DNA from 3 places in the Paenibacillus sp. FSL H7-0756 genome. Region 1 is predicted to be linked to each of the others. Evidence: riboswitches for the same ligand, from Rfam matches in the RefSeq annotation. Region 1 holds a riboswitch; each other region holds the start of a gene.

What was found. Region 1 has a riboswitch for cobalamin ahead of NST04_RS27200 (S-layer homology domain-containing protein). Riboswitches for the same ligand answer to the same signal wherever they lie in the genome.
Region 2: linked by a shared signal. The riboswitch ahead of NST04_RS01110 (anaerobic ribonucleoside triphosphate reductase) and the one ahead of NST04_RS27200 (S-layer homology domain-containing protein) in region 1 are both predicted to bind cobalamin.
Region 3: linked by a shared signal. The riboswitch ahead of NST04_RS31745 (energy-coupling factor ABC transporter permease) and the one ahead of NST04_RS27200 (S-layer homology domain-containing protein) in region 1 are both predicted to bind cobalamin.

The regions. Positions count from the first base shown of each region.
Region 1 covers NZ_JBBOVT010000003.1:294,424-305,304, reverse strand. The annotation lists gene NST04_RS27200 (S-layer homology domain-containing protein) at 1-1,700, opposite strand, end outside; cobalamin riboswitch at 1,915-2,107, opposite strand; gene NST04_RS27195 (GAP1-N2 domain-containing protein) at 2,711-5,776, opposite strand; gene NST04_RS27190 (hypothetical protein) at 5,773-7,035, opposite strand; gene NST04_RS27185 (beta-mannanase) at 7,084-7,719, opposite strand; gene NST04_RS27180 (vWA domain-containing protein) at 7,750-9,021, opposite strand; gene NST04_RS27175 (transcription initiation factor TFIID) at 9,998-10,881, opposite strand, start outside.
Region 2 covers NZ_JBBOVT010000001.1:248,665-259,545, reverse strand. The annotation lists gene NST04_RS01140 (radical SAM/SPASM domain-containing protein) at 1-430, shown strand, start outside; gene NST04_RS01135 (ABC transporter ATP-binding protein) at 406-1,176, shown strand; gene NST04_RS01130 (hypothetical protein) at 1,413-1,805, shown strand; gene NST04_RS01125 (hypothetical protein) at 1,807-2,490, shown strand; gene NST04_RS01120 (S41 family peptidase) at 2,508-3,323, shown strand; gene nrdG (anaerobic ribonucleoside-triphosphate reductase activating protein) at 3,598-4,125, opposite strand; gene NST04_RS01110 (anaerobic ribonucleoside triphosphate reductase) at 4,122-6,107, opposite strand; cobalamin riboswitch at 6,417-6,647, opposite strand; gene NST04_RS01105 (MTH1187 family thiamine-binding protein) at 6,988-7,296, shown strand; gene NST04_RS01100 (sugar phosphate isomerase/epimerase family protein) at 7,344-8,123, shown strand; tRNA gene NST04_RS01095 (tRNA-Thr) at 8,222-8,293, shown strand; gene NST04_RS01090 (hypothetical protein) at 8,442-9,590, shown strand; gene NST04_RS01085 (YukJ family protein) at 9,569-10,318, opposite strand; gene NST04_RS01080 (ASCH domain-containing protein) at 10,418-10,840, shown strand.
Region 3 covers NZ_JBBOVT010000003.1:1,327,555-1,338,435, reverse strand. The annotation lists partial or broken gene cobJ (precorrin-3B C(17)-methyltransferase) at 1-137, opposite strand, end outside; gene NST04_RS31760 (energy-coupling factor ABC transporter ATP-binding protein) at 176-1,027, opposite strand; gene cbiQ (cobalt ECF transporter T component CbiQ) at 1,040-1,828, opposite strand; gene NST04_RS31750 (energy-coupling factor ABC transporter substrate-binding protein) at 1,825-2,118, opposite strand; gene NST04_RS31745 (energy-coupling factor ABC transporter permease) at 2,118-2,882, opposite strand; cobalamin riboswitch at 3,168-3,361, opposite strand; gene NST04_RS31740 (ArsR/SmtB family transcription factor) at 3,501-4,433, shown strand; gene NST04_RS31735 (hypothetical protein) at 4,715-5,368, opposite strand; gene NST04_RS31730 (DUF6171 family protein) at 5,509-5,784, opposite strand; gene NST04_RS31725 (alpha-N-arabinofuranosidase) at 5,795-7,288, opposite strand; gene NST04_RS31720 (peptide deformylase) at 7,477-7,890, shown strand; gene NST04_RS31715 (hypothetical protein) at 7,971-8,864, shown strand; gene NST04_RS31710 (5'-3' exonuclease) at 8,907-9,848, opposite strand; gene NST04_RS31705 (arsenate reductase family protein) at 9,876-10,241, opposite strand; gene NST04_RS31700 (RluA family pseudouridine synthase) at 10,727-10,881, opposite strand, start outside.

The DNA.
Region 1 (10,881 bases):
ATCAGCTTGCGGTCATACGCCGTGTATACCGACTCCAGCGCCCAAGGCGAGATCGACTTCACATCGGCAAAAGCCGGACGGTCCGCCGCCGCAGAAGCCACCGTTACCGGGACCGTATGACGGACAACTGCTGGGGTTTTATCCTTCAGATATCCCGTAACCGTCAGGGTATATTTATTCGCCGGCAGACCTCCGACCACAACAGCCACGCCCGCAGCATCTGTAACTGCTGTTTTACCGCCGATGGTTACCTGTACGCCTGCTGCCGGTGAAGTTACCGGATCAGAGGTGAAGGTCGCCTCATTCCATACCCATTGCTTCTGGGTTACCTGCACCTTCAGCTCTTGTCCAGGCTGCGGCTGTGCGGGAGTCACGGTTACGGCATCAACCACCTGCGTGTTGTCCCCGCCATAATAGACTACTATGCGGTCATTCTCCTCCAGCGCGAAATCGCCCATCCCTACACTTGGATAGATCCATGCTCCGCCGCGGGCAACCACATACATCCAGCCATCATATCCGCCAAAAGTACCCGCAATCACGCCGCCGATCCCCGTCACATAATTGCCTGCTTCATTGACCAGGGCCAGGCGCTTAGCGGCGGCTGTCTTTTCCAGTGCCTTAAGTACATTTCCGGCGTACACGCTGCCCTCAGCCAAGGTTCCATTTGGACCTTCCACAGTAACCGAGACACTTACCTGAGGATTCTTCACTGGTGTGCCGCTAAAATCAAAGAGCTTGCCGCCTGTACCAAACAGCTTGTACGCTACCAAAGCCTCCAGAGCCTGCTCCGTTGAGAGCGGATTGGAGCTGCCGCCCGCAGTGTGGACGAATCCGCCACCCTCTGCGCTGAAGCTCAGCAGCTTGCTGACCAGATTGATCTGGCCTTTGGTGTACTCTGCTCCCGCCGGATCAATGCCGAAGGCAGACAGACCGATAATGGCCTGAGCCACACTCTCGCTGCTGTCGCCATATCCGCCGTTCTTGTCCTGTGCCTTAGCCAGCCAGGCTGCCGCCCGCTGACCAGCAGTATTCACGGCTGCTTCCTGCTTGTGTCCAGCCAGTGCATTCAGCGTCATCGCTGTCATATCCGGATCACTCGCACCCGTGGTCAGGGTGAAGCCGCCGTCCGGGTTTTGCTTCGCCAGAATCTCTGCCAGCAGCTTAGACTGTGTCCATTTCGCATTTGCCGGGATTGTATAACTGCCGGAATCCAGAGCCAGCAGTGCATAGACCGGATTATTCAGCGTCTGGCCGGTAATTGCCTCGTGATTGTAGAGCTTCTCGATCAGGTTATAGCCTGCCACCTTCTCAGGGTCGCCGCCCAGTGCCTTAACAGCAAGTGTGATGCGGGCATAGTCCGTAGCTCTGGCAAAAACACCCTTAGCCTCACTCAGCTTACCTTCAAGCGCCTTCAGATAGCTGGCTGGAACCTTGTAGCCTGCTTGTGCAAGGCCAATCGCCTGCCAGTCCGACTGGACTCCGTTCTTCAGCATGTATTCTGCAGTAGCATAGACCGCAGCGGTCACACTGGCTGCCTCACTTGCGGGCAGAGCGGATACCGCCGGTGCGGAAGTTCCGCCTGCCTGTGCAGCAGCAGCTTGTCCTGCCGGGGCTACGGCTGCTCCCAGCAGTGCAAACAGCATGATAACAGCAAGTCCCAACCGTGTGAACCTGAATGATAGAGAATGGTTCTTCATAACTAACCTCTTTCCTGAAATAGAATGGATAAATCCTGCTTCCTTACGCAGATAGAGCAGCAACCTAAAGACCGCCCTATGCAGGGCGGCCGGGGAAGAACTTTCGCACAGGGCGGCTGAGGGAGTTGATTACTCTCCCACATTACATACTATACAGCACATACAGCCCTCGCCAATATCAGCATCTGCTTCACATTCTTACCCCCGAAGAATAGAAACAACATCGAAAAAGGCAGGTCTCCTGGCTCATACTTCACCGCTTCCCCCGCCTTCCCATCCGCTTAGCAGACAGTGGCTCTTCAGGAGTTGCTCCGTATTTACAGTGGCGGGACCGCGCCGGACTTGCACCGGGCTTCCCTTTTAAGCAGATTCCTCTATTAGACATAGCCCTGCCAGCATCTGCTAGCGACAGCGCGCGGTCTCTAAGGCAATCTGCACCTTTTCCTCAAGCTTATTAAATTTTAATATTCTCAAACCATCATATCGACTATTCCCCTGTATGTCTATAGACAAGCTACATCTATTCCAGCTCCCCCAAAGCTCAGCCCATTCCGCACAAAAATCCTGAACAGCACATGCCCGCTCCCCCGGCACATCGTACTATTCAGGACTGTAAAAAGTTACTCTTCTGCTGCTAATCAAGACGTTGGTCCACTGCTAATCAATACACTAGCGCACCTATGGAGACACCGGCAGAAGGCCGATTGTATTATGTACATCAGAATTAGTATAAAAGCAGCCGATAACGCATTCTGTTGCACTTCATACCATCGATTTCGGCAAATCCCCCTCAGCCGGGCCAAATCCCAAAAATCTACTGCATCAAATACAACAGAACGCCATATTAACTCCATTATGCCTGATTCTAGTGTACGAAGTGCAATTGAGAAGCTTCTTTCGGACATCAGCGTACCTATAGGCTACAATTCACATATGTCGATTGAATTACTCTGAGCACTACCCGATCGCGTTATTTAAAAGCTTACGCAGCCTGCTTATGGCCGCCTGTGTTATTCCGCATCCGTGTCCGCTTCCGGGCTTGCGGAAGCGGATGGCTCCGCACTAGGCGCGGCTGTAGCTGTAGCTTCCGGAGCGCTGCCCGGATCTGCCGCCAGCTTCAGCGAGTATCTTCCGGCGGTGATCATATCACCCGCCGCCAGCTTCGCGCCTGCTGATAGCTCCACCGTCACCTCGTATACGCGTGACGGAGGAGTCCCCGCCGCCGCTGGAGAGGCGGCGGCTCCACTGTCCGCATCGCCGTCCACTCCGGCGCCTGCTTCACCCTTCGCATCGCCGTCCACTCCGGCACCTGCCTCAGCCTTGGCACCGCCGTCCGCTCCGGCTCCTGCCTCACCCTTCGCATCGCCCTCTACTCCGGCGCCTGCTGCAACCTGGCAACTGCTAACCGTTGCCTTAACCTCATAGTCCGTAACGCCGCTGGCGGACTCCACACCGATCCGCTCCGGCTTGAAGGCGGAGCATTCCGCAGCATCAGTGAAGCTGAACAACAGCTTCACGCCGTTCTTCTTACCCGCTTCCCCACTTCCTGCTCCGCCCTCCGCGTTTCCGCCAGTCCCTGTATCACCGCCGTTATTACCGCCGCCGATAAGCCGGACAGAGACGGGAGCCGCTACAGCGGCTTGTCCGGTCACTGCCGGAAGCGGGCTGGGGCTGGCCACCGGCGCAGCTGTATCCTTGCCGCGTCCCCCTAGCTGGCTCAGCAGGATAACCGCCGCAATCAGAATGATCCCGAGGATGCTCCCTGAGATCAGGATTTGAAATCGGCTGCGGCTGACCCACCGCGCCAGCGGCGAAGCCAGCTGGGCGCGGGCTTCATTGTAGACAGTCTGCATAGCAGGCGTTGCTGTGTCGAGATGGGTTTTGCGGAATTCCCGGTTCTTGAACGCCTCGCGGTCGCTCTTCAGGAAATACCTCAGCACGGCCCGCTTGTAATTCGGCCACAGCTTCTTGCCTGAGCTTGCGAACAGCCAGCTATGCTGCGACCAGTCCAGGAACCGGTACACTGTCTCCTTGTCATTGCCCGCTTTGCGGACTACCAGATCCAGCAGCGCATCATAATCCAGCGGTCCGCCTTCACGTTCACTGCTGTGATAGAAGGCCAGCGGCAGCCGGTCGAATGGCTCAAGACTCCGTGCTTCCTTCAGCCACCGCGCGCCGAGCAGCTGTACATCGTCCAGCTCACGCGGCGTCAGTCCGGCAAAAATCTCCTCGTCCGGCGACTCCTCCCCGAACCAGCGGTAGGCTGCACGCAGCGCATTCGCTTTGCGCTTCGCAATCGCATCGAGCGGCGGCTGCCAGTCTGCCGTATCCCGGTAACGCAGGAACGAGATCTCCAGCAGCTGCTCCATTGTCAGCTCGTCCAGCGAGATCCGGTTCAGCAAAAAGCGGTCGGCAACCGTGCCCAGCTCCTCCATAACGGACAAGGCCTCCGGGTATACACCGCCTCTGCGGCGCTGCTTCTCTGCCTGCTGGACCGCTTCATGAACAGCCGTTACCGCCGCTACCGGTTCAAGCTCCCGCTGCAGCTTCTCCAGCAGATATTCCTTGAAGGTATCCCGTACCGCTGCCTGCTGAAGCACCTCTGGAAGACTCCGGCCGAAGTGGCCCACTAGGCGGAGGATATCCGCCGTTCCGGCAGCTGCCGCCAGCCGGGATTCCAGATACGGCTCGAACAGTGCTCTGCGGAAGAGAGATTGGGACAGCACTTTTTTGAAGAACGCCTCACTAAGCTCCGCATCGCTCTCAATAATTCCGTAAGCCGCCGCCAGCACATCCTCCCGGCCCCCGGACTGGCAGTTCAGCATCCCGTTGATGAAGTAATCGATGATCTTCACCCGGTAATTATGGCCCGGCAGCGCGTAATACGCCTTGAACTGCTCCAGGATTTCCACGGACGGAATCCCCTTCTTGCGGATCAGATCATATTCGCGGTCGAACCGCTCCAGGAACATATCATTCAGCCGCACCCGCGAGTCCAGCTTCCCCTCCGGCTTCAGATAGGATAGCAGCCCGCTGAGTATAGCGTTCTTGTTGTCTGTATATAAAGCTTCGTTGCCTTGCTCAATTTCATAAAAAACGGCCAGCTCATTGTATAGCGCCAGCGACAGCTTACGCTCCGTACTCTCTCCGAGCAGCAGGCTGTCGGCAAACTTAGCGAAATCACGGAGGCTTCCGCCCTTCTCCACCAGCGTCTTCCAGGCCAGATCGGCATAGATTTGCCGCGACTCGCCGAAGTCGGTATTCAGGAACCTTGCTCCTGCCAGATCGAAGATATAATCCTTCTCGATATTGCGGTCGCCCGGACGCAGAGAGCCCTTTTCCACGAAGGTCAGATGAATATATTTGCGGCTCTGCGGTTCCTTGGCATACGTGATCACTCCCAGCCTGCGGCGGAAGTCATATGGCAGCGCAGCGAAGAGTACCTCGGTCAGCCGGACCGCACGCTGCGACAGCTCACTGATGGGAACATCCAGCGTTACATAGATTTTCTTCTTCCCGGCTACGGACAACATTACCGCCTGCAGCAGGGCTTTGAACAGCTCTTCTGTGAATCCTAGACCGGACAGCACGCTGCGCGGATCTGACGGCACGTCCAGCTCTCGGGTTGCCACGGGAATCGACTCCAGCTCAGGCAGGGTCCCGCCAGGCTCCCCCTCATAGCTCCGGGCAAACCCCGCGTGCAGCCAGCTTCCATACCCCTCGACAATCTCTTCGGAGCGGATAGGCGGCACCACGAAATTATGGGCAAAAAAAGCGCTCCGCTGCCCCGTAAAATCCGCCGCCAGATAACGGCTCTCTCCGATCACAGTCTCGTTGCTCTCCGTATGGAACAGGTGCAGCGCAGCCGGATATAGCTCCTCATCCTTCTCGCCGCGCGCCGTAAGCTCAGCCGGGGCATCGTATAGGCAGAAGGGGTGCAGGATTTTTTTGACAAAATTATTATCGAGACTCTCCGATTTCGCTACCGTATCGAAGCCCTCTGTAGACCGGTACACGCCGCGGCGCTCGCGGGTATACATCTGCTGGGTGATCATGGACCCTGACAATCTGTTCACGGCCCGTCGCTCCCCTCAATATAATTCAGCTTGTGCAGCAGCCAGATGAACGGCTCATCGACCCGGATCGGACTGACCACACCCTCCACCTTCTGATTGACCGGATTGCTGCCCAGCGCAGACACGGCGAAATACCCCGTATTGGCAAAATACACATCCATCGTATCCTTGAACGGACGGTCCACCTTCTCAATGAAGCGCCGGATCTCACCGTCGATGTTGTGGAACTCGTCCATATTCAGCGTTTTGCGGTGCACGTAGTTGTTGAACACATTGCTGTTCGACTTGATGTAGTCGCCATCCTCATCCTTGAGGGAGTGGAGCATATCGCTTTTGGCCAGGACGACTGCGGTCGGAATCTCGGTCTTGCTCTTCTCCTGATAGGCGATGAAATCACCGAACATGGTCAGCACCACATCACGCGGCTCATCATACTGCGATACCCACTCTCCCGGGCGGTCGCCGAAGTTAATGCGGATCTTCTCCCGGACCGAACGGATCTGCAGCGGATCGACCATGAACAGAATCCCTGCCGAGTTCTTGATATGCTGGCCGTGCAGGCCTAAGTAATCCTGATCGACCATTCCTTCACCGGCGACATCGAAGAACACCAGCGTCAGCGGGGGCTTGGACTCATCCTTGAACACAAACTGGAAAATAAACGGCTCCTGCATCTTCTCCTTCTGGGTGGACGCCAGCAGATCCCCGCGCTCGAACAGCGGCTCCTCATACAGGGTACGGAATTTGCGGCTGATCTCGGCATTCAGCGGCATACAGGCTGCGTCGAAATGCCCTGCCGTTGTATGCTGTAGCGTATGGATCAGCGAGGTCATATAGACAGACTTCCCGACCTGGGAAGCTCCGATAATCGAGATAATATTGCTAGGCACCTTGCCTGCTGTTACAGGCAGTTCGTTATGGCAGGACGGACAGAGCCGTCTGCGGGTCATCACTCCATAACGGTCGGTGAGCCCGGTCAGGACGTTGTCTGTATAATGATGATACTCCTCCGGGATATCCGCCGGCTGCAGAACTGCTTCCATATCATCCACCGTATCGAGGCCGAAGCGCTCCCGGTATTTATTCAGCAGATCATCCTCACCGAGCGCATAATTCTCATCATCCTCACGGCTGTGCATGGCCCGGAACACCACTTCCTCCGGCTCAAAGCGCGTGAAGCAGAACGGGCAGACAATATCGTAATACAGCGGCCTCGCTGCGGGCTGATTCTTCTTCATGAAACGGCTAAAAAAAGACATTTCTCATCCTCCTCAGGGTTGTGTCAGCACCCGGTATGCTGCTCCCGCTCACTCGGGAACCAGCTCATAATACGTCCCGTATTTCGGCCCATCGGTGAAAAAAATACGGATGAAGTCGTCCTTGCCGACCTCAATCGGCGGGAGCTGGTTGCGCCCGGGAGCGAAGTCCTGGACGAACGGGAATCTTGCACCGTCCTCCTTGGAGGATGGATGCGCATCCCGCTTTTTGACGTAGCAGAGCACTTCCTTCGGCACCGGCACCTCGGCAGTAATCGTCATCTGCACGGTTTTCAGCTTGCTGAACAACCCTTTTTTGTGCTGGACCGCGTAGTAGATCCTCGCTTTGCCCGCACTGACGAGCGCCCGGTTACCGCCATCCTGCTGGCGGACCAGTAACGTCTCCCCATTCTCACTGAGCCGCACGTAAATGGTGTAAGCCACCATCCCGATCTCGTCCAGCCGGTCCCGGTATCCGTTATTCGCTTTGTATTCTTCACGCGTGTAGAGCTTCATGCCCGGAGGCGGATGCTCATGACCGTCCGGCGCCTCCGCAGAGGCCTTATGAATATATACCGCCTGTACACCGTCCGGCCAGCGCCAGCGCAGCGTACAGAACCGGTCCTCCACTCTGGATACAACTTCGGTAATCACCGGTGCTCCAGCGTCTGCCTCGGCGTACTTCATGGCAACCTGCCCCTTTCCCTGCATCTGGCTTTAGAACCCTTTACTGCCGCGGTTACGGCGGGGTGAATGAATGCTATCCACAGGCGCATTAGCAGCCCCTGCAGCTCTTCCCCGGCGCGACAAGCGCCCTTCCCCTACAGGCACGATATATGTGAACAAGGTGAGAATAGCCGCCAGAACGAGCAGCGCCAGCAGCCGGGTCATAGGGTCCCAGAGCGTGTCGCCGTTCAAGCCGGATTCCAGAATCAGCCCTGCCACAAGTCCCGATACCGCGCCCCCGATACTGAAGCTCCGGGCCAGATGGCGGTTATCGAACACAATGCCAAGGCCCAGACCCAGCGCCGTGCCGAGCAGCATCAAGGCCAGCACACGCACCACAGCATAATAAGGGCTGTCTGCGGTCTGGTCGCTGCGTTCGGTCAGCAGTGTCCGGTCCCCCAGACGGTCATAAATCTGCTGGAATACGTCGCCAAGCCGGTTCGCATCGGCCACATCATAATACTGTCCGCCGGTACCGCTGGCGATACTCTGAAGCAGATTTGCGCCGGACGGATCATCCAGGGCCAGCCCGATTGTATTCACTTTTATCCCACGCGCCACATAGTCTGTCAGCTCCGTAGAAGTATTGAACTGGCTGACGCCGTCGGATAAAAGAATAACCATCGCTCCGCGGTCTGCGCCGTCTTCATGAATCACCTTCATTGCTTCAGCCAGTGCGCCGCTGATATTCGTTCCGCCTTCGGTGGTCTTCAGGCTGCTGATGACCTCCATCACCTTCTCGCGGTTCGCCTCTTTGGAGAGCGGGAGCAACGGCTGGACCACGGAAGCTTCATTGCTGAAGGTGACTACCGCGACTTTGTTGTCTTTTTTGAGCTGCTGCACCAGATTCTTGGCCGCCGCGTAGCGCCTGTCTGACGGGTCGCTCTGCGACATGCTGCCGGAATCATCGATCACCATGACGACATTCTTCACCGGCTTGCTGCCGCCGAAGTTCAGCTCGTACACGAACTCGGTCAGCGTACCCACGCCGAGCAGCAGCACGACCATGAGCGGGAACATTTTCCACGAGGTACCCAGGTAACGCAGCTTCCAGGACTGTCCGTTCAGCCTTGGCGAGATCGTCTCAGCAACCAGAGCGCCTATTCCAACACATAAGGCCACGATGGCAAAATAAATGCCGACCAGCACCATCTGAGGTAAATCATACGGCCTGCGGTCCAGCAGCAGCTCACCGAGCACAAACGCTACACCCGCGCCGAGCAGACTGAACAGCAGCAGGAGCAGATTGATTTTTCGCTGCATTGCATTTCATCCTTTCCGGGAAAAGCTTGATCTTCACGCGCTTCCCCATTCCATTCTATTGCACATCCGGCAGTGGAATGAATGAGAATTGTCCTACGAAGACTGTATGGTTAGGCTCGGGATGAGTCCAGGTCCGGGCCAGGTCCGGGCCAGGTCCAGGGCCAGGTCCAGGGTCAGGTCCAGGGCCAGGTCCCTGAGCCTAGGCATTATTATAGTGAACCCTCGGATTTTCGGCCGCCCCTCCAGTAATCAGGGGCACTAATGCTCCTCATTTGGCGATTCGGCACACTTTCGGTGAAATCAGGGGCATTAGTGCTCCTCATTTGGCGGTTCGGCACACTTTCGGTGAAATCAGGGGCATTAGTGCTCCTCATTTGGTGGTTTTGCACACTTTCGGCGAATTCAGGGGCATTTGTGCTCCTCATTTGGTGGTTTTGCACACTTTCGGCGAATTCAGGGGCATTAGTGCTCCTCATTTGCTAGTTCGGCACACTTTCGGTGAAATCAGGGGCATTATGCCCACACTCATTAGCATCAAAGGGATTTATCCCCCTCATTCCGCCATTTGGCTCACTTTCACCAGCGTCAGAGGGATTTATCCCTCTCATTCCGCCATTTGGCTCACTTTCACCAGCATCAGAGGGATTTATCCCTCTCTTTCCGCCATCCGGCCCATTTCCGCCAGCATCAGAGGGATTTATCCCTCTCTTTCCGCCATTTGGCTCACTTTCACCAGCATCAGAGGGATTTATCCCTCTCTTTCCGCCATCCGGCTCACTTCCAGCAGCGTTCGGTCAGCCGCCGAACTCGCATGGACTATAGATCCTGCGGTTGTGGTAGTCTGACCAAATATAATAGTTTGTGATAGCACTCTGCTCATCTCATCCCATCTCTGCTCATCAGCACTCGTCCCGTCTCCGCTCATCAGCACTCGTCCCATCTCCGCTCATCAGCACTCATCACATCTAATCGCCACTCATCTCATCTCCGGCAGCTGCTTCTCTTCCAGACCGTGGAGCTGGTATCCGTTGCCGGCATAAGTCTCGTAATAGACCTTGCCGTTGCGGTAGTAGAGCAGGTCTTCCAGGTGGAAGCCGCCCATCAGGTTCAGCTTCTCCACGCCGCTGCGGCGCTGCTCATGCACGAAGCCGAGCCGGTAGATGCGGGTGGTCTCATCGGCGCTGAAAGCATAACGCAGAAATTCGGAGGAGCTGTCGCCGAAGAAGTACTTCTCCTCATGGCGGTGCTCCTGCGTATACTCGAACAGGCGGACATTCATCGCCGCCTCCTCCTCCAGACTGCGGTAGAGCTGCTTGAACAGCTCCTCCTTGGAGACGATATCCCGGTTCTCGTAGGCGGCTGCAACATTGGCACGCCGCAGCAGCTCTTCCTCGAACGGAAGCGTGAACGGCCCCGCGGTAAGCAGCTCCCGGCGGCACAGCTCGATCAGCCGCTCGGCAACAGCCTGGCCGCCTCCGTTCACCAGCAGCCCGGAGAGACTGCCCATGAACCGCTCGCTGAAGAAGATCCCCGCACCGCGCCGGGTCTCGATATCCTTCATGACCTCGTCCGTCACACTGCGGTAATACTCCATGATGTTCTGATCCACGGTCTCTTTGCTGCGGCCGATGCTGGCGAGGGCCACGCTGTGCAGCTCCTCCTCCAATGCGTCCATAGCCGCAACCTTCGTTCTGCTGTCTGCGTGCAGCTGCTCCAGTGCAGCGTCATAGCGGAGACAGAGCGCCAGTTCGCTCTCCAGCAGCAGAATCTCATACTTCTTGCCGTAGACGGACTCGAACAGGTAATGAATGAAATTGCGCACCGTCCGTTTGTCCAGCAGCGGCACCCGCTGGAACGGCT
Region 2 (10,881 bases), on a different contig from region 1:
CATTATTCTTTATGATTTGGTAAGTAAAGAAAAACCGAAATTGATTCCGGAATCCTGGCAAGTTGTTTTTTCAAGAACTAGCCCCATTCCTATTACCAACAAAAGTATGGTTAATGTGGATTTTGATTCGTTTTTTTCAAGGAAATTAGGGGATCACTGTCTTGATAAAAAATTATTGGTGACTTATGATGGTTCTATCTATCCTTGTATGGAATTGAGATACAAAGTTGGCAATTTCAAGAACAACGGATTTCATCTGGCAATACAAAAACTTGTATCAGAATACTGGAAGAAGGGTGTAGACAACTACAACAATAAATGTACCAGTTGTGAATTTCGTTATGCTTGCAGTTCTTGCTCATTTTTTGATACTGAGAATTGTCAATATGATTTGGAGGAAGGGAAATGGATATCGTCATTAACCAATTAAGTAAAACATTTGGATCATTCTCTGTTCTTGAGGATATTAATCTAACGGTTAAAAAAGGACAGGTTTATGGTTTGATTGGCCCAAATGGCGCAGGTAAAACAACCTTGACCCGAACTATTCTTGACATCTACAGACCAACGAGCGGAACGGTTATTGTTAATGGAGTAAACAGTATTGATTCTTCGTTTAATGAAATCAGAAAGCAAATAGGTTGTGTCCTTGATCAGTTAGGATTATATAAAGGCCTGACAGCATGGGAAAATATAGAGTTTTTTCATCGAGTGTTCTTTCCTAAAGCCTCCAGACAACAAAGAGAGAAAGACATCATTGAATGTATAAGAATGGTTGATTTGGAGCAGCACAAAGATAGCAAAATAACTTTTTTCTCCCGGGGGATGAGACAAAGACTAGCTTTGGCCAGAGCTTTTATCGGTAAGCCGCAATTATTAATTCTGGATGAACCGACCAGGGGGTTAGATGTGGAAGGTAATTATATGCTAAGAAAATACATTACAGAAATGAAACATAGAGGTCTAACTGTGTTAATCAATTCACATCATTTAAGCGAACTGAAAAAAGTTTGTGATCTGTATGGTTTTATTAAGAACGGGAAGATGATGGAGGAAGGGACCTACTCCGAACTTGCTTCAAAGTATCTTGCCGAAAATGAAGAAGCGGATATGGAAAAATTATATCGAATTATATTTGATATTGAAGAAATGAATGAAATGATGGAATCATCATGAGACTATTTCATAATCCGGTGCTTTGGCTTTGTATCAAAATGTTCAAGCGAAGATGGGTTACCTTTGTATTCTATTTCTTTATACTCATAAGCCTTCTCCAGATACAGACCTATTTTAAATCAATTGTGTTATTGCCTTATTTGTGCTTTCTTGCTGTGTTGAAAATGCTCAGTAATGAGTACTTGCGCGGGCATGAGGAGACGCTGGTCATTCTTGGATTCACGATAGAAAAAGTGTTGATCAAAACCGTTCAAGCTGTATTTCTTTGTTCTTTTTGTATGAGTATTGTAGCGATCCTGGTATCATTAACGATTTTATACAATACGGGTAACATGCCTGAAATAAATATCTTGGAAATTATGTTTATTGGCGGATTGTATATGCCGTTATTACCAGTGGGGAGATTCCTTCTTAAGAGGCTGATTTTGCATAAATCTAAAGGGGGCGGCGGCTGGAGTTATATAGTTGAAATTGGTCTTGCCCTTTTCATCGTACTCTTACATGAATTGCTTCCAGTGGTCTTTTGTTTAATAATTTTTCTTGTATCATCTATTCTTGTTCTTGGTTTCGAAAAGCGTCTTTTTCCAAAACAGGAATGGAATATGTACTTTGAAAGGAGTATGAGATAGAATGAATGCTCTTTTATGGAAACGGTATAAAGAGATACGGAAAAATAAAATAAAATTGTTCATTGCTCTTGTTTTTCCGATTATTTATTTCATCTTATTAAAGGTTTTCTCCGTTCCCGACTATATAATAGTATCCTATTTCTCAATGTCGTGTATGTTAATTGGGAATCTGGCGCATTGGAACGTTGAGGATCTGGTGCATGGTGAAACTTTGCTGACAACTCCCCTGACACCGTTTAAACTTTGGCTTGCCAATTGGATGCTTGTAACCATATCAGGATTTATCATTGCACAACTGTATTTACTAATAATTTCACTTGGAAGCCTAATGTTTGAAGGACGACTTTATTCGGTTTATCTTCACCATTTTGGGAATAATATTTCTATTTCTTTTCTAGGATTTTCACTCCTGGCCGCAGCGACAGTACATAATGTGGATTTTACCAAATGGAAGCAATATTTGACTAGTGTGTTCAGTATATTTAATTTTGTGTTTCCTTTTGCCCCCTTTCTATTTGCTCATTATTTGCCTACAAGTGTTATATTCACCATAGAAGCAGTAGCTTTAAGTACATTATTGATAGCCTGTTCCTTATTTATTGCCAGAAGTGCAAGAAGGGAACGATTAGTCATGAACATTCAGAAGCTCTCTGAAGCTTACGAAGTTCAACTGATCAATGACTGAACAAGGGGGGGCAAACGATGTTGTTTTCGCATAAAAATCATGATGAATTAGAGATAATTAAGGATTGTCTGGAATATTATGAGTTGAATGACCTGTTCCTAAATCAAGATCAGCGTTACCAATATTTAAAAATGGAGCTGCTCAATTCAAATGTAGTGGACTTCAAGGCATTTAAAGAGTTTATTCAAAATACCAGGGGGAATAATTATACTGATTTTCTAATAGGAACAGCCTATTCAAATAGCATTAATATAAAAGAGCATAAGCATTTCGAGTATAGATTGTTAGAAGAATTTCTTTACATAAAATTTTCATTTTTCACAAAAAAATCAGTTGAACAGGCTTTAAAGATCATAAATCAGTATAAAGACCGGCCATATTTAATTTTAGATTTAAGAAATTCTCCAGGTGGATATATTGATGCATGTATGGCTTTCTGCAGATTTTTCATAAAAGATATAAAGGAGCTAGTCACCCTTTACTATAAAAATAAAAATACAACTTATTATTCAGAGAATAGGACACCCGTAGGGTTCAAGAGAATAAATATCTTTGTTAACGAACAGACAGCTAGTTGTAGCGAAATTACTGCCTTGACATTAAGGACAAATTTGGATTCGGTTCGGCTGATTGGTGGAAGAACAAAAGGAAAAGAGTGTGGCCAGGAAATCATCGTAAACAAGTCTAAAAAGTTTTCTTTAATTATAGCCTCTTTTATTTGGAAGTGTGAGAATAATGGGATTAAAGAACTTCAACAATTAATTCATAACGATGTTGAGGATTCAGTGCAGTTTGTTACAGAAGATGATTTTTTCAGTACGGTATTAATTTAATTAGGGGGGATCTTTTGAGTGATAAAATAAGCGGTTTAGTCTGGTTACTTGTCGCATACTTGCTTATAATGGTGGCTGGTTTGATAGTCGGTAAAAGAAATGAGACCTTTAAGACCGAGATGAAGAAGACACTATTAACTATTGGTGGAATTTTTTTGATTGTTGGATTTTTCGTACTATTCATATTTTAAATTTGTTTATTGTTAAAACTATAAAATAAAAAAGGCACTAAGCACCCGGATGCGGGCGTTTAGTGCCTTTGTTTTTTACAGAATTATACCCCTTGAAAGCTCAGCTCTGGCTCCCACAGAACCACCCTATCTCCCGCCAGACTCGCCGGAATATCGATAATCCGCTGGTTGCTGCTTCCCCGGTAGGAGAGGGTAAGGTCTTTGAGCTCTTCGACGAACCGTCCGTCGATCACGACCTGGCACAAGGCCAGCAGCTTCCATTCCGCAGAGCCCGGTGAAGCCGTAAGCTCCTCGTACGTATAGCCGGTATAGATCCATACCGGGAAGTCCGGCAGCTCGGCGCGCAGCTCATGAATGAAGCCAGCAGCCTCCTCAGCCGAGAAAAAAGGGTCCCCGCCCGCCAGCGTCAAGCCGTCCAGCAGCGGATTGCCTGCAATCTCCTCTATGATCTCCCGCCGCCGCTCCGGGGTGAAGACTTCCCCGAAGTTAAAGTTCCAGGTCTTCGGGTTGAAGCAGCCCGGGCAGCGGTGGCGGCAGCCGCTGAAGAAGAGGACGGCCCGCAGGCCTTCCCCTTCATTGATCGACTCCGGGTAATATCCGCAGATGTTCATAGATGCTTAACACGGTCCCGGACTTCGGCTTGCTTGGCGGCATTGAAGCGGGTCTGATAGTCACCGGTCAGATACCCGGTAACCCGGCGCAGACGGCGGATATGGGTGGTATCCTCATGGGCATTGCAGGTCGGGCAATTCGTGCCGATGACCCCTTCATAGCCGCAGCCGGAGCAGCGGTCAATCGGATGGTTAATGCTGAAGTAGCTGATGTCCTGCTCCAGCGCGTATTTGATGATTTTGACGAAAGCTGACGGGTTGCTCCGGGCATTGCCGTTCAGCTCGACATAGGAGATCGCTCCGGCGTTGCAATATTCATGGAACGGAGCTTCCAGGCTAATCTTCTTGGCTGCGCTCAGTTCATGGTAGACCGGAATGTGGAACGAGTTCGTATAGTATTCACGGTCGGTTACGCCAGGGATAGAGCCGAGCACGTTGCGGTCGATCTTCGTGAACTTGCCGGAGAGACCTTCGGCCGGTGTTGCGAACAAGGTGATGTTGAGGTTAAGCTCCTCGCTCTTGCGGTCGCAATATTCACGCATGTGGCGGACGATGGCTACAGCCTTGGCGTGAATCTCCATATCTTCGCCGTGGTGCTTGCCGTACATAGCTTTCATGCATTCTGCCATTCCAATGAAGCCCAGCGACAGACTGCCGTGCTTCAGCAGTTCGCCTACGCTGTCATCAGGGGCAAGCTGCTCGCCGCCCTCCCAGACGCCTTCACGCATCATGAAATCGGAGGCTTTGGCCTTCTGGGAAGCCTGAATACGGAAGCGGTGCAGCAGGCCGTCGAGCGCAATATCCATATAGTGAGTGAGGTCATCGAAGAACCCTTCTTCATCAGCAGCGAGACGGCGGTTGGTTATCGTGCCGTGGGCCAGACCAAGACGCACCAGGTTGAGCGTGTTGAAGGACAGGTTGCCTTTGCCGGAGCAGTGGTTACGTCCGAAGCGGTCGCCGAGCACACGGGTGCGGCAGCCCATGGTAGCGAATTCGGTATCCGGGTCAGCCGGATCATAATATTGCATATTCAACGGAGCGTCCAGGTTGGCGAAGTTCGGATACAATCTGCGCGCCGAGCACTCGGCTGCCTTCAGGAACAGCTCGTAGTTAGGATCACCCGGCTGCTGGTTGATGCCTTGCTTACATTTGAAGATCTGAATCGGGAACACCGGCGTCTCTCCGCTGCCCAGTCCGTTCATGGTGGCCGTCAGCAGCGAGCTGATCACAAGCTGGCCCTCCGGGGAGGTACAGGTGCCGTAGTTGATGCTGGTAAAAGGAATCTGTCCGCCGGAGCGGCTGGACATCGTATTCAGGTTATGTACCATACTCTCTGCGGCCTGCAGAGTCTCGCTCTCTGTCTCCTTAAGGGCAAAACGGAAGGCGCGCGGATACTGCTCAGCCAGATCGCTGCGGCTCATCGTAATCTCCCCAAGCTCAGACACTTCTGCATTCTCCTCGAAATACTCCAGACCTTTGCGGAAGAGCTTGGAGAAGGATTTGGTAACATAAGGGGCCAGATCATAATCCAGCTTGTTGGCGGATACGCCGCCGTATTGCGCATTCTGCTGTGACTGGAAAATAATCGCCACCAGCGACATCGCCGTCATAATCGAGTTGGGAGGCCGTACACTGCCGTTGCCGGTATTGAAGCCTTCACGGAGAAGCCGTTCGAACGGAATGAAGATGCAGTTCGTGGTTCCAATGGCGTATTGATCAAGGTCATGTACATAGACGACATTATCCAAGGTAGCCTGTACCAGCTGTGGCGGCATGGTGAAGTTGCGGGCATACCATTTGGAGTATTCACTGCCGAACTTGCTCATTTTGCCGGAAAAGCTCTCCCCGTTCAGGTTGGCGTTCTCGCGCAGCAGATCCAGATCCCGGCTGTCGATAATATCCCGTCCCAGATGAATGACCTCTTCCAAAAGATCCTCCTGTGCAGCTTGTCCTTCGTTATAACGTTTCTCCAGCAGTGTCATTATATAACTCTCTCCTCTCGGGTATTGTAAGCGTTAAAAAAGCACCTCCGGCCGGGAAGGCCGGAAATGCCCGAATGCAGGATGCAAAGCTCCGGAAAGCGGAAATTTGCCTGTGGTCTGGGTGGAATATACGAGCAGACAAGGGGCGAATAGCTTTCGCCCGTTCTTGTATATTCCGCAGAGCCGATACCTGAAGATAATCCGCGATCATCCTCAGGTATCGGCAGCCTCTGGCCCGATTGACGGAAGGCTAACTCTGCTATGGCAGGCCGCATACGGACACCTCCCCTGTTCCTCGCAGGAGTCTAAGCGGTGCCACCGAAACAGGCAGGTCTCCTGGCTTCCGGCAACTCCTCCGGCGCCTTCCCGGGGGGCTTATTCTGCCCCTTAGTGGCAATTAGCCGGAGAATGCGGCCCTGGGCATCGCACCCTGGGAGCATCCGGTTACAGTGGCGGGACCGCAGCGGCTTTGCACCGCGCTTCCCTATTAAGTCTCACCTCTATTACTAGGGGTGAAACACCTGTTTCTACTATATTTTGATATCGTTCAATAAACGTACCGCAATATATTGTGTTTGTAAATGTTTTTTTGCAATCCCGCACGGGGAGCGGGTTCGGCGCTTTTACTCACAGCTGATCCACAGTTAGTCCACAGGTAATCCACAACTTTCCTCTAAATCTGCCTTGAATTTTTCATAAATTCTCCGAAAATACGCCACAAAGAATCCATAAATAGAGTGCGTCTAATCCTCGTAATCTTTTTAACGAATATTGAGAGAGTAGCGGGGCGGGCAGGGGATTTGTGGGAAGCTTGGCGAAGCGGTACAATAAGAGGATAATCAGGGGGCAGGCAGATCAGATAATCAGGAGGGTGATTACGATGGCAATTGGCGAAGTGACCGTTATTCCGGTTGGCACAGGCAGTACCAGCCTCAGCAGCTATGTGGCCGAGATGCAGCGCGTGCTGGAGACGGTGGAGGGCATAACCTACGAGCTTACTTCCATGGGAACGATTATTGAAGGGCCGGTAGCGCGGATTCTGGCTGCGGTAGAAGCGCTGCATGAGTCGCCGTTCACCGCCGGGGCGCAGAGAGTCTCAACCTCGCTCAAGATCGACGACCGGCGCGACAAGCCCTCCACCAGCCGCAGCAAGCTGGAATCCGTGGAGCGCAAGCTGCAAGGAGAGTAACCATTATAGTATCTAATCAGAATTAACCGATAAGGAGCGGATTCTTCATGACAGAAGCAGCACAGCAGATCGGAATTCAAATGTATACATTGCGTGACCAGACGGAACGCGATTTCCTCGGTACACTGGCCAAGGTGGCAGAGATGGGGTACCACGCAGTGGAATTCGCCGGTTATTTCGGTGTATCTGCAGGGGAACTGCGCCGTAAGCTGGATGAGCTTGGCCTGGCTGCCCCTTCGGCGCATGTAGGCCTGGACTTCAGCAGTCTGGATAAGATGGAACAGGCATTAGCCAAAGAGATTGAATACGGTATAGAGCTCGGACTGCAATATATGATCACCCCGTCGGCACCGCTTCCGCCGAACCCTTCCATAGAGGATGTAACAAGAATCATTCCATTCCTGGAGAAGGCTTCCGCGATGGTCCGGGCGGCAGGGATGCAGTACGGTTATCACAACCATGATTATGAATTCGCAGAGGTTGACGGCAAGGCGGTCATCGATATCTGGCTGGAGCAGATTCCTGCGGAGCAGATGCTGGCAGAGTTCGATCTGGGCTGGGTATACAGGGGCGGAGCTAACCCGGCTCAATATGTATCACGGTACGCCGGACGTGTTCCGCTGGTCCACATTAAGGATTTCGGAGCAGACAATGAGGAGACTGATCTTGGAAAGGGAGAGGTAGATTTCCGGAGCGTCTTCGAGATCGCGGAACAGAGCGGAATTCTCTATTATATTGTAGAACAAGAGGCTTATGAGGTATCCTCCCTAGCAAGCGCTAAGCTCGCGCTGGATTATTTCCGCGGGCTGGGACTGATGCACGGCTAATGCACGGCTGAGGATACAGCAACCAGCGGAAAAAGGGGTTGCGTTTTCCGCTGGAAGAGTTATAATATTTTTTGTTTGGCAGACACAGAGGTCTGTAGGCTGGTGTAGCTCAGGGGTAGAGCAACGCACTCGTAATGCGTAGGCCGGGGGTTCAATTCCCTTCACCAGCATCTTAACAAAGTCGATAGTGGCGCGGGTTTCCGGTTTTTTGGAACTGCGCCTTTTTTCTATGCAAGCATCAACATCTACCATTCTTCTACCCTTTAGTTAAGTAGAGTGGGGAGCATATGGTTGGATGCTAGGAGGCAAGGATCTTATATGGGAAACCGGACATTCCTGGTTGTTACCAGTGCCGATACAGAGTGGATTGATTATGAGAATACAGCTTTCGAGACGAATAATTTTCTCGCTCCAGTATGGTTTTGTCTGGTCAGCCAAGACCAGTTTCAGCGCTATAGCAGCCAGCTTATGCAAGCTTGGAGCAAGATTCAACCCCATATGGACCAACCGGATGTGGAGGATTTGCCGGAGTGGGAACATTTTTCCGAGGCCTTCCAATGGCAGATTCCATGGGCGGATGCTGCAGAGCAATTGCGCCTGAGTTTACCGGGCACGCTGGCCCGTTTCCCGGCGCTTGCCACTCCTGTACAGGAGTGGCTGGAAACCTTATCGACCCATGTACAGCGTTATTCTGCTGCCGTTATTCATCTGGAGCTTTCGCAATATTTCTCGTTCACGGGCGATCCTGCCCTATATCTGAGAGATATTCAAGAGTACGTTACCCTCTGGCAGTCGCCGCAACCCTCGCAGGAGAAGGTCTGGCAGGGAGCAGCCGATAACTTTTATATGCTGAGTGGGGAGCATTTGCCATGGAGAGAACGAACGGCGGCTCAACCGGAGCAAGCTACCGATATTCAGCCAGCACAGTCCATTCCTACAGCATCCGGGAAGCGCCAGTCCAAATGGCGGCAGGAGCTCTACATCTGGTTACTTGCGATTCTATCCGCAGCCCTCTTATTTGCCGTCTATGTCAAGACCTCCAGGGGTTGGTTGGCGGTGCTCTGCTTCTTCATCCCCTCTCTGAGTATCGTTTTGTGGAATATAATTATCGGTCGTAAACAAACCTCCCGCCATCAGCTCGAAGCGGCTAGGACCTTGAAGAGGAACAGTCCCCCTTCTGATGCTGTGCTCAGAATTGAGTATTTCGACGGGCGTTCACCTATTGGGGCGGATGGCATGGAAATGGGTCCTTCGGAGGATAAAGCGTTACCGGATCTTATCCCCTGGCTGCAAATCCTGCAAGCAAAGGTGCTTTCATCTCATGAGGTTGAGCTCATCGTTTCTGCTAACCATTCACCAGTTGCTACCTTACAACTTCATTTGAGGCTGGATGAACAGTTGGATGCCAAGGCTATCGTATCAGCGGTTAATGCGATGGTGTTGGCTCATGACAAAGCATTGGTATGATTACATTCACTAACCGGCTTAGTGGCATCTCCCTGGTCGTTAGTACACCAGGATTGGGATTGGAAGGCCAGGAAGATAGCCACCCATCTGTTCGTGTTCTGGAAATGAATAAGCACTCCGCCGTCCTGCCATGTACCATTTTCTCGGGCGTACCCGCCCGCATTGCCTTGATTCATGTGGATATTATGAACGCCCTGTCCAGGAGAGAAGCCGAAGTATTTGTCGGGTTTATCCACAGGCCCCCAAGGTTCGCCGAACGCATACAGGGTGGCCCTCTGCTTGTGTGCTTCCTCGATGTAAGAGGTTATTTTGTCATAGAGATTATTGTGAGGATCGCTGTCCTCCAGTTCATTCCCGCCTGTATTAGGCAGAGCCACCATCTTGTTAGGGATCACGAGGTTTCCCCGGATGTAGTCAAGGGCAAGGCTCCGGTTCTCCCTGGTGATCTTCGTGAAGCCGGACTCAAGCTTGAGCCAGTGGGCTGTTTCTTCCGATTTTAAATCTTCGCCCACATAATAAAGTACCTGATTGGCAGTGTCTTCCGGTAAATGCTCGGCTTTATTGCTTGATTGGATGTTGATGGCTAATCTATACTTTTTGTGGTCATCGTCTTCAACGTCAACCAGCACCTGGATATGATTGTTTTTGTAGCCTAGCTTATATATGGTATTCTCATTGGATAATTTGCATTTTAATACCCCATACCCTTGATCTAATCCGTTACCCATCGCTCATCAGTCCTCCTTCATAGCTATTATTCTTTCCCATAGGAGGCCATAGTAATTCTTAGTAAAAAGTTGATCAAGATAAGGAGGCAAGCTGCACCTATGAAATGCCTAACCATTCGCCAGCCGTGGGCCACCTTAATTGCGCTGGGAGAAAAACAAATCGAAACCCGGAGCTGGCGGACCGCTTACCGGGGGGAGTTAGCCATTCATGCCGGGATGCAGGTGAATAAGGCGATCTGCCGGACGGAGCCGTATCAGTCGTTGCTGGCCCGTCACGGCTACACTGCGGACAATCTGCCAACCGGCAGGATCATTGCGGTCAGCCGCCTTGCGGATTGCTGTGAGGTGACGCCGGAGCTTGCGCAGCAAGGCTGGCCGGGTGGCAATGAATATGTATTCGGCAATTATGCCGAAGGAAGGTATGCCTGGAAGCTGGAGGAAGTTGTTCCGCTGGTACATCCTATACCTGCTAAGGGACGTCTGGGTTTCTGGGAATATCCTGTGCTGGAAGAGGAATTGTGAATTTCTTGCCGGCATTTTGAAGAAAAATTGCTCTGGATTGG
Region 3 (10,881 bases), 1.0 Mb from region 1:
GGCCGGATCAGATCTACATAAGTGGTATAGCCGATGACTGCCTCGCTCTCATCCAGCGCAGCCAGTGCACGGCCGGTAATATGCTCCAGCGCTCCGGGGCCGAAGCCGATAATCAGCAGTTTCCCTTGTTTATTCATTCCTCTTCCCCCGTTCATCATGTGAAACCTATAGATTTTTATATTTTAAGCGCAAGCAGCTTATGCAGCTTCACTTTGAATTCGCCGGCGGTGCGGGGAGCGCTCTGCCCTGCGGTCAGGCTGGCTGGCAGGCTGAACCATAAATCAGCCAGCAGCGGCAATCCCAGCCCGATGGACAATAGCTCCTCCCGTCCCGCAAAAATCTCCTCCGGCGTCCCCGACGCCCGGCATCTTCCATGCTCCAGTACAATAATCCAGTCCGCCCAGCGGTAGGCCAGGTCCATATCATGCGTAGCCATAACTATGGTTGTCCCTTTATCATGTATGGCTTCAAGTCCCTTCAGCATCTGTGTTTCCGATAACGGGTCCAGATACGAGGTCGGCTCATCCAGCAGAATCAGCTCCGGCTCCATAGCCAGCACACCGGCGAGTGCCGTGCGTTTCTTCTGGCCCAGGCTAAGCTGGTGAATCGGTTTATCGCCCAGATCGGTCAGATTCAGCAGTTCCATGACTTCCCGGCAGCGCGCAGCAATAGCCGGTTCAGCCATGCCGCTGCCGCGCAGCCCGAATGACACATCCTCCAGCGGTGTGCTGAGGATCAGCTGCTGCTCGGGGTCCTGGAAGACCAGGCCCACTCTCCGCCGCAGAGCGGCCAGCTCTTTTTTGGAGTAGGATAATGCCTTCCCTCCTTGCACAACCGTACCCTGCTGCGGGCGCAGAATGCCGACGGCATGCAGGAAGAGCGTCGATTTGCCTGAACCGTTATGCCCAAGCACCGCCGTCTTGCTGCCTGCTGGAATGGAGAACGTCAGTTCATGCAGCGCAGGCTCCTTCGTATCCGGGTAATGGAACGCCACTCCGTCACAAGCCAAGCTAGATTCCTGATCCATGGCCGGCTCCTTTCATGTATTAGAGATAAAGTACGCTTCAGCCAGCAGCAGCAGCGCAATACCGGCATAAGCCTGGATTGAATAGCGCCGCGGCACAGGACGCGCTGTATATGGCGGGAGAATAATCTCGTCTGTGAATCCGCGCGCCAGCAGCCCCTGCGATAATCCGTAATAACGGTGCATCGTGTTGCCGAACAACGCTCCTGCCATGGCCGCAGTCTCCCGCAGTCTAGCCTTGTAGCCACGGCGGCCTCCGCGCAGTCTGCGGGCCAGCAGCAGACCATGCGCTGCATCACTCAGCAGGAACAGGAAGCGGTACATAATCAGCATCAGCTCCAGGACAATCTGCGGCATCCGCAGCCTGCGCAGCACCTGCAAAAGCTCACTAAACGGAGTAGTGAACATCAGGAAAAAGAAACAGCTCATGCAAGCAGAGATTCTGGCCAGCAGCCCCCCTGCCCGCTGAAGCCCCGCCGCTGTAACATATACCGGAAGGTTCAGTCCCGGAAGCGGGAATATACCAGCCTGACCCGCTGCCGGATGCCCGAATTCCACGAGCAGTGCCGGTACGCTAAGCGCATAGAACAGCAGCGCTGTGCCGAACAGCATGCCATAAGCACGGAAGGGAATACGGGCCTGCAATACACACCAGGACATCATCCATAGGGTGATTGCAGCCTGCAGTACCGGATGTACGGTGTAAGAGAGCAGGAACATCAGGGCTGCGAACGAGCTTTTCCACATAGGGGACAACTGGCGCAGCGCATTATTGTAGGAGAGAACGTCAATCCGCCGGATCACTTGCTGCTATGCTGCTTCGTCCCGCCTTGCTTGCCCTTGAGCAGCCCCAGGGTATAACCGATCACTCCGGCACCAATCGCTGCCTGCAATGCAAACAGCATACTCTCCGTCTCCCCCGGGAGCTCAGTCAGCGGCTTGAACCACGGCTTATAATCAGGATTAATCTCGGTAATTACACCTTCAGCCGCATCATCCGCCCCGCCGAATTCCCCGTTGACCAGCAGCAGCGGCAGAATAACCAGCAGAATAACAACCAGCAGCATCAGTCCGTTTTTCATTTTATTGCTCATTAGGCTCTTCCTCCGTTCACCTTGCGTTTCAGCAGCGACAATTCATTCGGGCTATACGATTTCAGCCAATTCCACAGCAGTACCGTCAACAACCCTTCACTGATGGCCAGCGGGATTTGCGTCACGGCAAAGATTCCCCCGAATTTGAGAAAAGAAGCCAGAACGCCGCCATCCGCCGCCGGAAAAGCCACCGCCAGTTGAAAGGAAGTCACTACATACGTACTCAGATCAGCTACCGCTGCCGCACAGAACAAAGCCAGCTTCTCGCGGTCCGGCAGCTTCATCATCAGCTTATACACGGCATATCCGGCAAAAGGACCCGCCACCGCCATCGAGAACGCATTGGCCCCAAGCGTAGTGATCCCGCCGTGCGCCAGCAGCAGCGCCTGAAACAGCAGGACAATCGAGCCGATTACGCTCATGGGCAGCGGCCCCAGCATTACCGCACCCAGTCCGGTACCGGTTGGGTGGGAGCTGCTTCCGGTAACGGAAGGCATTTTGAGCGCGGACAGAACGAAGGTAAACGCCCCGGCCAGACCCAGCAGCAGCTTCAGCTCCGGGTTCTCCCGGGTCATGACTCTCAGCTTGAAGATTCCCAGCACAAAGAACGGGATAAACGCCGCCCACCAGAACACCGCCCAGCCTACCGGCAGGAATCCTTCCATAATGTGCATCGCGCGGGCCGTACCCGGTTCGTTCAGCATAAAGTAGACCGTAAATCCGGCAACCAGTGCCGCAAAGCTCCACCCTCTGTGTTTTTTCATTTGTCACCCTCCATGTTTGTTGATTTCCCAATCTAAGATCATAAAGCCCAAAAAACCCACCCTAAAGGGTGGGAGTGTATGTACGCAGGCAAATTCGATGGAGTGCGCAGCCTGAAGCCAAGCAGAACAAGGGGCTTACTTCGTCCCATCACTATGGTCCGTATCCTTGTATCCCGCAGCTATCAACCGGTGCCCTCGCTAAGCTCCAAGATTCCTCCGGTCCATCAGGGCAGAACGCCTCTTCTCATTAACCTATCCGTACACCGCTCCTATCCGCGTAGAGTCGTGGTGTGCGTCGACAAGGTAGGTCTCCTGGCTTGGAATACAGGCGCCGCAGGCTTCGTCTTCCCCGGGGCTTCCCGAGTGACCTCATGAAGTGCAGCTCTTCCATACAGTGGCGGGACCGCTCGGGAGTTGCACCCGATTCCCTGTTATCCCTTGCCGCATCCGGCAAGAGCACCTTGTTTCATCGCTAATTCATCTCACATCATAGCGGACCCGGCTCAGCGTGTCTGTGATATAAATTGGAAAAGCTGTCCTGCAGCCAATCATGGCTTGTAGAAATTTTATTTGAGTAATATAATTATTAACTATATAACTTGAACGTGGAGGCATCTGATGAAACTTGATCTAACCGAACAATCCCTGCCCGTGTACGAGGCCCTGTCCAGTACCGTGCGTCTGCACATGCTGCGGCTGCTGTCCGATAAGCCCATGAACGTGAAGGAGCTGGCCGCAGCCCTCAAGCTCAGCAGTGCGATTATGACCATGCATGTGCGAAAGCTGGAAGCCGCCGGGCTGATCACCAGCCACATGGCTCCCGGTAAAAGCGGGCTGCAGAAGATTTGTACACTGGCCGCCGACGGGGCAGAGATTGTTTTTCCGGGACAAGCCCGGACTCCGCGCAGAGGATACCGCAAGGACATCCCGGTGGGGCATTATTCCGACTTCCAGATCGAGCCTACCTGCGGACTGTCTACGACGGAGAGGGTCATCGGGCACTTCGACGATCCCCGTTACTTCTGGGACCAGGAGCGGGTGAACGCCGGAATTCTTTGGTTCGGCAAGGGGTTCGTCGAGTATAAAATCCCGAATTTCCTGCTGTCCAGCCAGCAGCCGGAGGAGCTTGCCATCACGATGGAGATCGCCTCCGAAGCCCCGTCGATTAACAATAACTGGCCGTCGGATATTACCTTCACGCTGAACGGACAATCGCTTGGCTTCTGGACCAGCCCCGGTGACTACGGAGATAATCCGGGAAAATACACCCCGGCCTGGTGGCCTGCACTCACCAATCAATACGGCCTGCTCAAGCAGCTGCGGATTACGCAGTCGGGCACCTTCATGGACGGGCAAAAGCTGTCGGAAGTCACCCTCGATCAGGTAGGCATCCGTAACAAACAATGGACCTTCCGGCTCTCTGTCGAGGAGGATGCCGAGCACATCGGCGGTCTCACCCTGTTCGGGAAAGGCTTCGGTAACTACAACGAGGATCTGGTGTTTGAGCTGTTTTATACGGATGGTGTGGCAGATTTGCCGGGTTCTTTATGAAAGCCTGATTAGGGTGTTTAGATGGCGTAGGTAGGTAGGTAGGTAGGTAGGTAGGTAGGTAGGTAGGTAGGTAGGTAGGTAGGTAGGTAGGTAGGTAGGGGGGATTGATTAGTTAGACTAATTAGGTAGTTTTCATTTCAGCTACTTTTGGAGCCAATACCCCTCAGTTCTGCTTCACGCCCACTTTTGGCCGATTCAGGTGCACTAATGCTCTTCATTTCCGCTCATCGCCCACTTTCAGCAAATTCAGGGGCACTAATGCCCTCCCAACATCCAACCCGTCAGCCTCTCACCCCACCAACGGGATTTATCCCTTTCATTTCCTCCACCAGCCCACTTTCCGCCGCACCAGAGGGATTTATCCCTCTCATTTCCTCCTCCAGCCCACTTTCCGCCGCACCAGAGGGATTTATCCTTCTCATTTCCTCATCCAGCCCACTTTCCACCGCACCAAGGGGATTTATCCCTCTCATTTCCTCCTCCAGCCTACTTTCCGCCGCACCAGAGGGATTTATCCCTCTCATTTCCTCATCCAGTCCACTTTCTGCCGCATCAGTGGGATTTATCCCTCTCATTTCCTCCTCCAGCCCTCTTTCCGCCGCAACAATGGGATTTATCCTTCTCATTTCCTCATCCAGTCCACTTTCTGCCGCATCAGTGGGATTTATCCCTCTCATTTCCTCCACCAGCCCTCTTTCCGCCGCACCAATGGGATTTATCCTTCTCATTTCCTCATCCAGTCCACTTTCTGCCGCATCAGTGGCATTTATCCCTCTCATTTCCTCATCCAGCCCTCTTTCCGCCGCACCAATGGGATTTATCCCTCTCATTTCCTCATCCAGCCCACTTCTCACCGCATCAGTGGGATTTATCCCTTTTACTTCGCCACCTTCGCCTCCTCTAACACTTTCATCTCCCTTCCCCCGCTCCACCACAACGCAAAAAAAGCCCCTCCAACCGCAGCATTGTGCAGGTTGGAGGGGCTTTTGGTGATCGATGCATCTCTTATGGCAAGAGCGGCTTCTAGCCTATCTTTTGGGCCTGCCCCTTGCCGTTAAGCATCAGGCGTGGGCCGTCATTCCGCCACCGGCTGCCACTTGCCGCCGCCCGGCAACGGACAGCTGCGGGCCTTCAGCCGGGCCACGACAGGAATGATACAGCCGCAGGCGGTACAGGTCACGCCATCCTGCAGCTTCGGGCAGGTCCCGCAGATCGCCAGCCGCTCGGCATAGACCTCATCGGAAGCCGAATTGCCGGGATTGAACATGGAGGACGCCAGAATGCGGGCAATCTGCGCTTCCGTGACCTTGTACTCCTCCCGGCAGCCTTTGCAGGTTGAAGTGGTCGTCATCCTGCGTTCCTTACGCCTTCGGAGTAATTTCCAGAACGGTTACCGACATTGGCGGCAGTTCTACAGTAAGGGTGTCTCCTTCAAGCTTGAAGGCACTGAATGCCTGTGGTTTTACAGCTTCCGGCTGCTCAAAGCTATTGTGGGCATCGATGGAAGCTCCGGCCAGCGTCGTTCCGCTTACGGATGCTTGTCCAGCCAATCCGCGCAGCTCCAGCGGCAGGGTTGCCGATGCTGCATGATTCAGGTTACACAGGCTGACATGGATTACGCCTTCTGCGGTTACAGAAGCGGAAGCCGATACTTCAGGAATCTCTACTCCCTCATAGCTGTATACCGGGCTGTCCACAGTCAGCTCCAGCAATTCTGCATCCTGATGCACCTTGTACATGTTGAATACATGGTAGGTTGGGGTCAGGAGCATTTTCTCGCCTTCGGTCAGAATAACGGCCTGCAGCACGTTCACGGTCTGGGCAATGTTCGCCATCCGTACACGGTCACTGTGCTTGTGGAAAATATTCAGCGTCAAGCCGGCCACCAGCGCATCGCGGATCGTGTTCTGCTGGTACAGGAAGCCCGGGTTGGTACCCGGCTCTACATCGTACCAGGTGCCCCATTCGTCAACGATCAGGCCCACTCTTTTCTCAGGATCGTATTTGTCCATGATGGCGATATGGCGGGTAACCAGCTCATCCATGAACAGTGCCTTCTTCAACGTTGTGAAGTATTCGTCTGTTCCGAAGCCTGTAGCCGCGCCCTTATGATTCCAGTCCGAAGTAGGCAGGGTGTAGTAGTGCAGGGTGATCGAATCCATGAAGCGGGTAGCTTCACGCATCAATACTTCCGTCCAGTTATAGTCATCCGCATTTGCCCCGCAGGCGATCCGGTGGATCTTGTTGTCTCCATAGTTGCGCACATATGTCTGATATTGGCGGTACAGGTCAGCGTAGAATTCAGGACGCATGTTACCACCGCAGCCCCAGTTCTCGTTGCCCACGCCAAAATATTTCACGCTCCAGGCATCTTCCTGGCCGTTCTTCTGACGCAGCTCGGCCATTGGTGAGACTCCGTTGAAGGTCAGGTACTCAACCCACTCGGACATCTCTTGAACAGTTCCGCTACCTACGTTACCGTTGATGTACGGCTCGCAGCCCAGCATCTCGCAGAGGAGCATGAATTCATGCGTACCGAAATGGTTATTCTCTACCGCACCGCCCCAGTGTGTGTTGATCATCCGCTTGCGCTCTTCGCTCGGGCCGATACCGTCCTTCCAGTGGTACTCATCGGCGAAGCAACCGCCCGGCCAGCGCAATACCGGAATTTTCATTTCCTTAAGCGCTTCCACTACGTCGTTGCGGATACCCTTGGTGTTCGGAATAGGGGAATCTTCGCCTACCCAGATGCCTTCATAGATACAGCGTCCAAGATGCTCAGCGAAATGTCCGTAGATGTTGCGGTCAATCTTACCTTTGCGGATGTCGGTGTTCAGTACAATGCGTTCTGCCATGGGAAGTTAACGCTCCTCTTTAAGTTAATATATTTGTTAATCATTTAACACTTATATTAACATTATAATCAAGCATCCTCCGGTTCGTCAATCTTTATCTTAACCAGCAACTCCCGCATTCCCGCATTTCACTTCCCCGCCAAAAATGATATTATGGACACACAAATACAGCACAACTGGAGAGTATAATGATCAGACCTATCAGTAAAGATATATCGCTGCTTAGCCAGAAATCTGCTCTTGCCACGGAAAAGGATCTGCCCGTGTTAATGGATCTTGTGGAGACGCTGAACGCCAACTCCGACCGGTGCGTCGGCATGGCTGCGGACATGATTGGCGTCAACAAACGCATCATAGCCATCCGCGTGGAGCAGCAATTGACGATTTCGATGATCAATCCGGTGATCGTCAAGCGCACCCGTCCTTACGACACCGAGGAAGGCTGCCTGTCGCTTGAAGGCGTACGCCCGGCGAAACGATACGACTACATTGAGGTAGAATACTTCGACTCTAATTTCAAGAAGCACCGGGATAGCTTTACCGGATTTACGGCGCAGGTTATCCAGCATGAGGTGGATCACTGCGAGGGTATTGTCATTTGAGCCGGGACGCCAAATCGCAAACCTTCAGTAAGGCTGCCGCTGAGCAAATTTTGAGGAATGAGACCGATACCCGTACCCTTTTGTCAGAATATCCGGAGTACAAAGACGAGGTGCTGCTTGAGATCAATGCCCTGTCGAGCCACAAACGGGCCAACCTGATCCAAAATTTGCTCGCCAGCTATACAAGCAGCGCCAAAATAGCGAAGAGCAAAATTGTCAAAAGCGGCTTTAATCAAACCACCATTAACGCTTTTCTTCCTAATATTATTAAAGCCCGCTTCGCCATTTATCTGATCGAACAGCTGCAACTCGCGGTGTCCGCCGAATCAGCCTCCGGGCCTGTCCGGTTCAATCTCTGGGATGGTTATATCCTGCAGAAGCTCCTGTTCAAGGAAAAGCTTGTCCGCAAGCCTGTATCGCTCCCTCTGTTCCGGGTATGCTGGAAGCTGATTATCCGACCCAAAGTGCTGATGCCGCTTGTCAATAAACAGGGAATCTATTGCTTCTACTCCCGTTCGTTGATCAAGCGTTTGTCCGCTCTGATCGGAGACAAGGCGTGCCTGGAGATCGGAGCGGGTGACGGTACTTTGACAAGATTCCTTAATGATAACGGCACAGCCTGCCGGGCAACTGATGATTATAGCTGGGCGCATTATATCACCTACCCCGATTTTGTGGAAAAAGCCGATGCCAAAGCCGCCTTGAGCAAATATGCTCCAAAGGTTGTACTTTGTTCCTGGCCGGTGCCCGGCAACCCGTATGAGAAGCATGTTTTTAATACAGATTCTGTAGAGTTGTACATTGTAATCGGCACAAGAGACCCGGCAATCACCGGTGACTTCGACGCATATGATCAGGCTAAGCATTTCAGCATGGAGCTGAATGAGGAATTATCCCGCCTGCTAGTGCCGCCCTCTGAGGACAATGCGGTCTATCTCTTCACACGCAAACAAGACAGTACACACTCACGATAGTGAGTATCTACTGTCTTGTTTGGTTTGCTGTCTATTCCGGCTTCAGCCCAGATCCCCCAGCTCAATCTGCACGATTCCCCGGTCATCCCGTTCCTCAGCAATTCCGCCGATCAGATGCATCAGGCTGCCGAACTCCAGCTCATTGAACTTGCGTGCGGCGTTATCCCGCTGCAGCTCCCAGAGACATTCGGCCAGCTCGCATACTATCGGCACATCGCAGCGGATTTCCGCCAGCTCCCGTGAGAGATGCAGCATGTCGAGATCCGCTTCAATCTTGGCGCGTACGCCCTTGGGCAGCAGATGCAGGTTCTCGATAACCCCTTCCACCGTGCCGTATTCCGTCAGCAGCTTGGTGGCCGTCTTCTCGCCTATGCCCTTCACTCCGGGATAATTATCGCTGGTGTCGCCCATGAAGCCCTTCAGGTCGATCACCTGCGCAGGAGTGAGGCCCCGTTCTTCCAGCAATTCCGCTGGATCGTACACTTTATAGTTGGAGCGGCCTTTTTTCATAATCACGACCTTGACGCTGTCATTCACCAGTTGCAGCATGTCGTGGTCCCCCGTAAGAATGTAGACCTCCGACTCCCCGCTGTAGCATGAAGCCAGTGTGCCGATGCAGTCATCTGCCTCATAACCAACCAGACCGATATTCGGCACGCCCAGCTCCGCCACAACCTCCTTCACGAGGTCAAACTGAGGGATCAGCTCCAGCGGCGCGTCAATACGATTAGACTTATACCCTTCATACTTCTCCGAGCGGAACGTGCCCTTGCCCATATCCCAGCAGCAGACGACATGTGAAGGCTCAAACGTACTCACCGCGTCGAAAAAATACTGCAAAAATCCATACACCGCATTCGTCGGCAGCCCGGCGCGGGTCTTGCGGATATATCCACCATAAGAGGTAGCATAAAAAGCGCGGAACAGCAGAGCCATTCCATCGACGATCATAACCCGGCCCTTCATTTCTGTTGCTGTGCTCATGTGTAACCTCTCCTTGTATTCCTTCATTTAGGCGTTGCTCCAAGCTTCGGCGTACTGGTCTTCCTTGTAGCCTAGGGTAACCTTCTTGCCGTCAGTAACTACCGGACGCTTGATCAGCATCCCATGTGCGGACAGCAGCGCAAGCTGCTCGTCTTCGCTTAAGTCTGCAAGCTTGTCCTTCAGGCCAAGCTCCCGGTACACCTCACCACTTGTATTAAAAAACTTCTTCAGCGGCAGGCCGCTGTGCTTCACCAGCACGCGTAGCTCCTCCACAGTTGGCGGCTGCTCAGCGATATGCTGCAGCTCCAGCTCATGCCCTGCTTCCTTCAGCCATTTCACTGCGCTGCGGCAGGTGCTGCATTTCGGATATTGATATACCTTGAGGTCACTCATCGGGTTCTCCTTCTATTATAAAGTGAAGCAGGGATGCTAGTTCTAAAGATCGTCCCTGCTGTTTATTTTGTTGGGGTCGTCTGCATAGCGGCGGCTTTTACTCCACCGGTACTACGACAGACATTACGACCGACCTCAATAGATGGAAAATGTACAATTATTCCTTCCAAATCCGCATCGCGGGAGGAAATAGTTGGATTTCCGGCACTTAAATCGGGAAAAAATTGTTACTTTGCGAGTATGGGGCAATTTTAGTTGTACTTTTTCCACTTGCTTGCCGCAGAGCCTTCATATAGCTGAAAATAAGTGCAGCCTGGCACTTATTTGCCTGCTGGTGTACTCCAGTGGCGGCAGAAAGGTTACTCTATGAGCGGTCGGCGCATGTCAAAGGCTGCATGCTGCTTAGCCTCTTCCTCTGGTTGTAGCCAGCCAAGCTGCACGGTGTTGCAACTGGAAGCTGTGCCCCGGATAGGTCCGGCACTTCCTTACCGTGCCGACTGCCGCAGCTTCTCCTGCAGCAGCGCCATATCCGTTGGCAGCGGAGCCTCGAAGACCAGTTCGGCATGCGTCACCGGATGCCGGAAGGCCAGCCGCACCGCATGCAGCGCCTGGCGCGGAATGGCCGCGTCCAGCTCCGCGA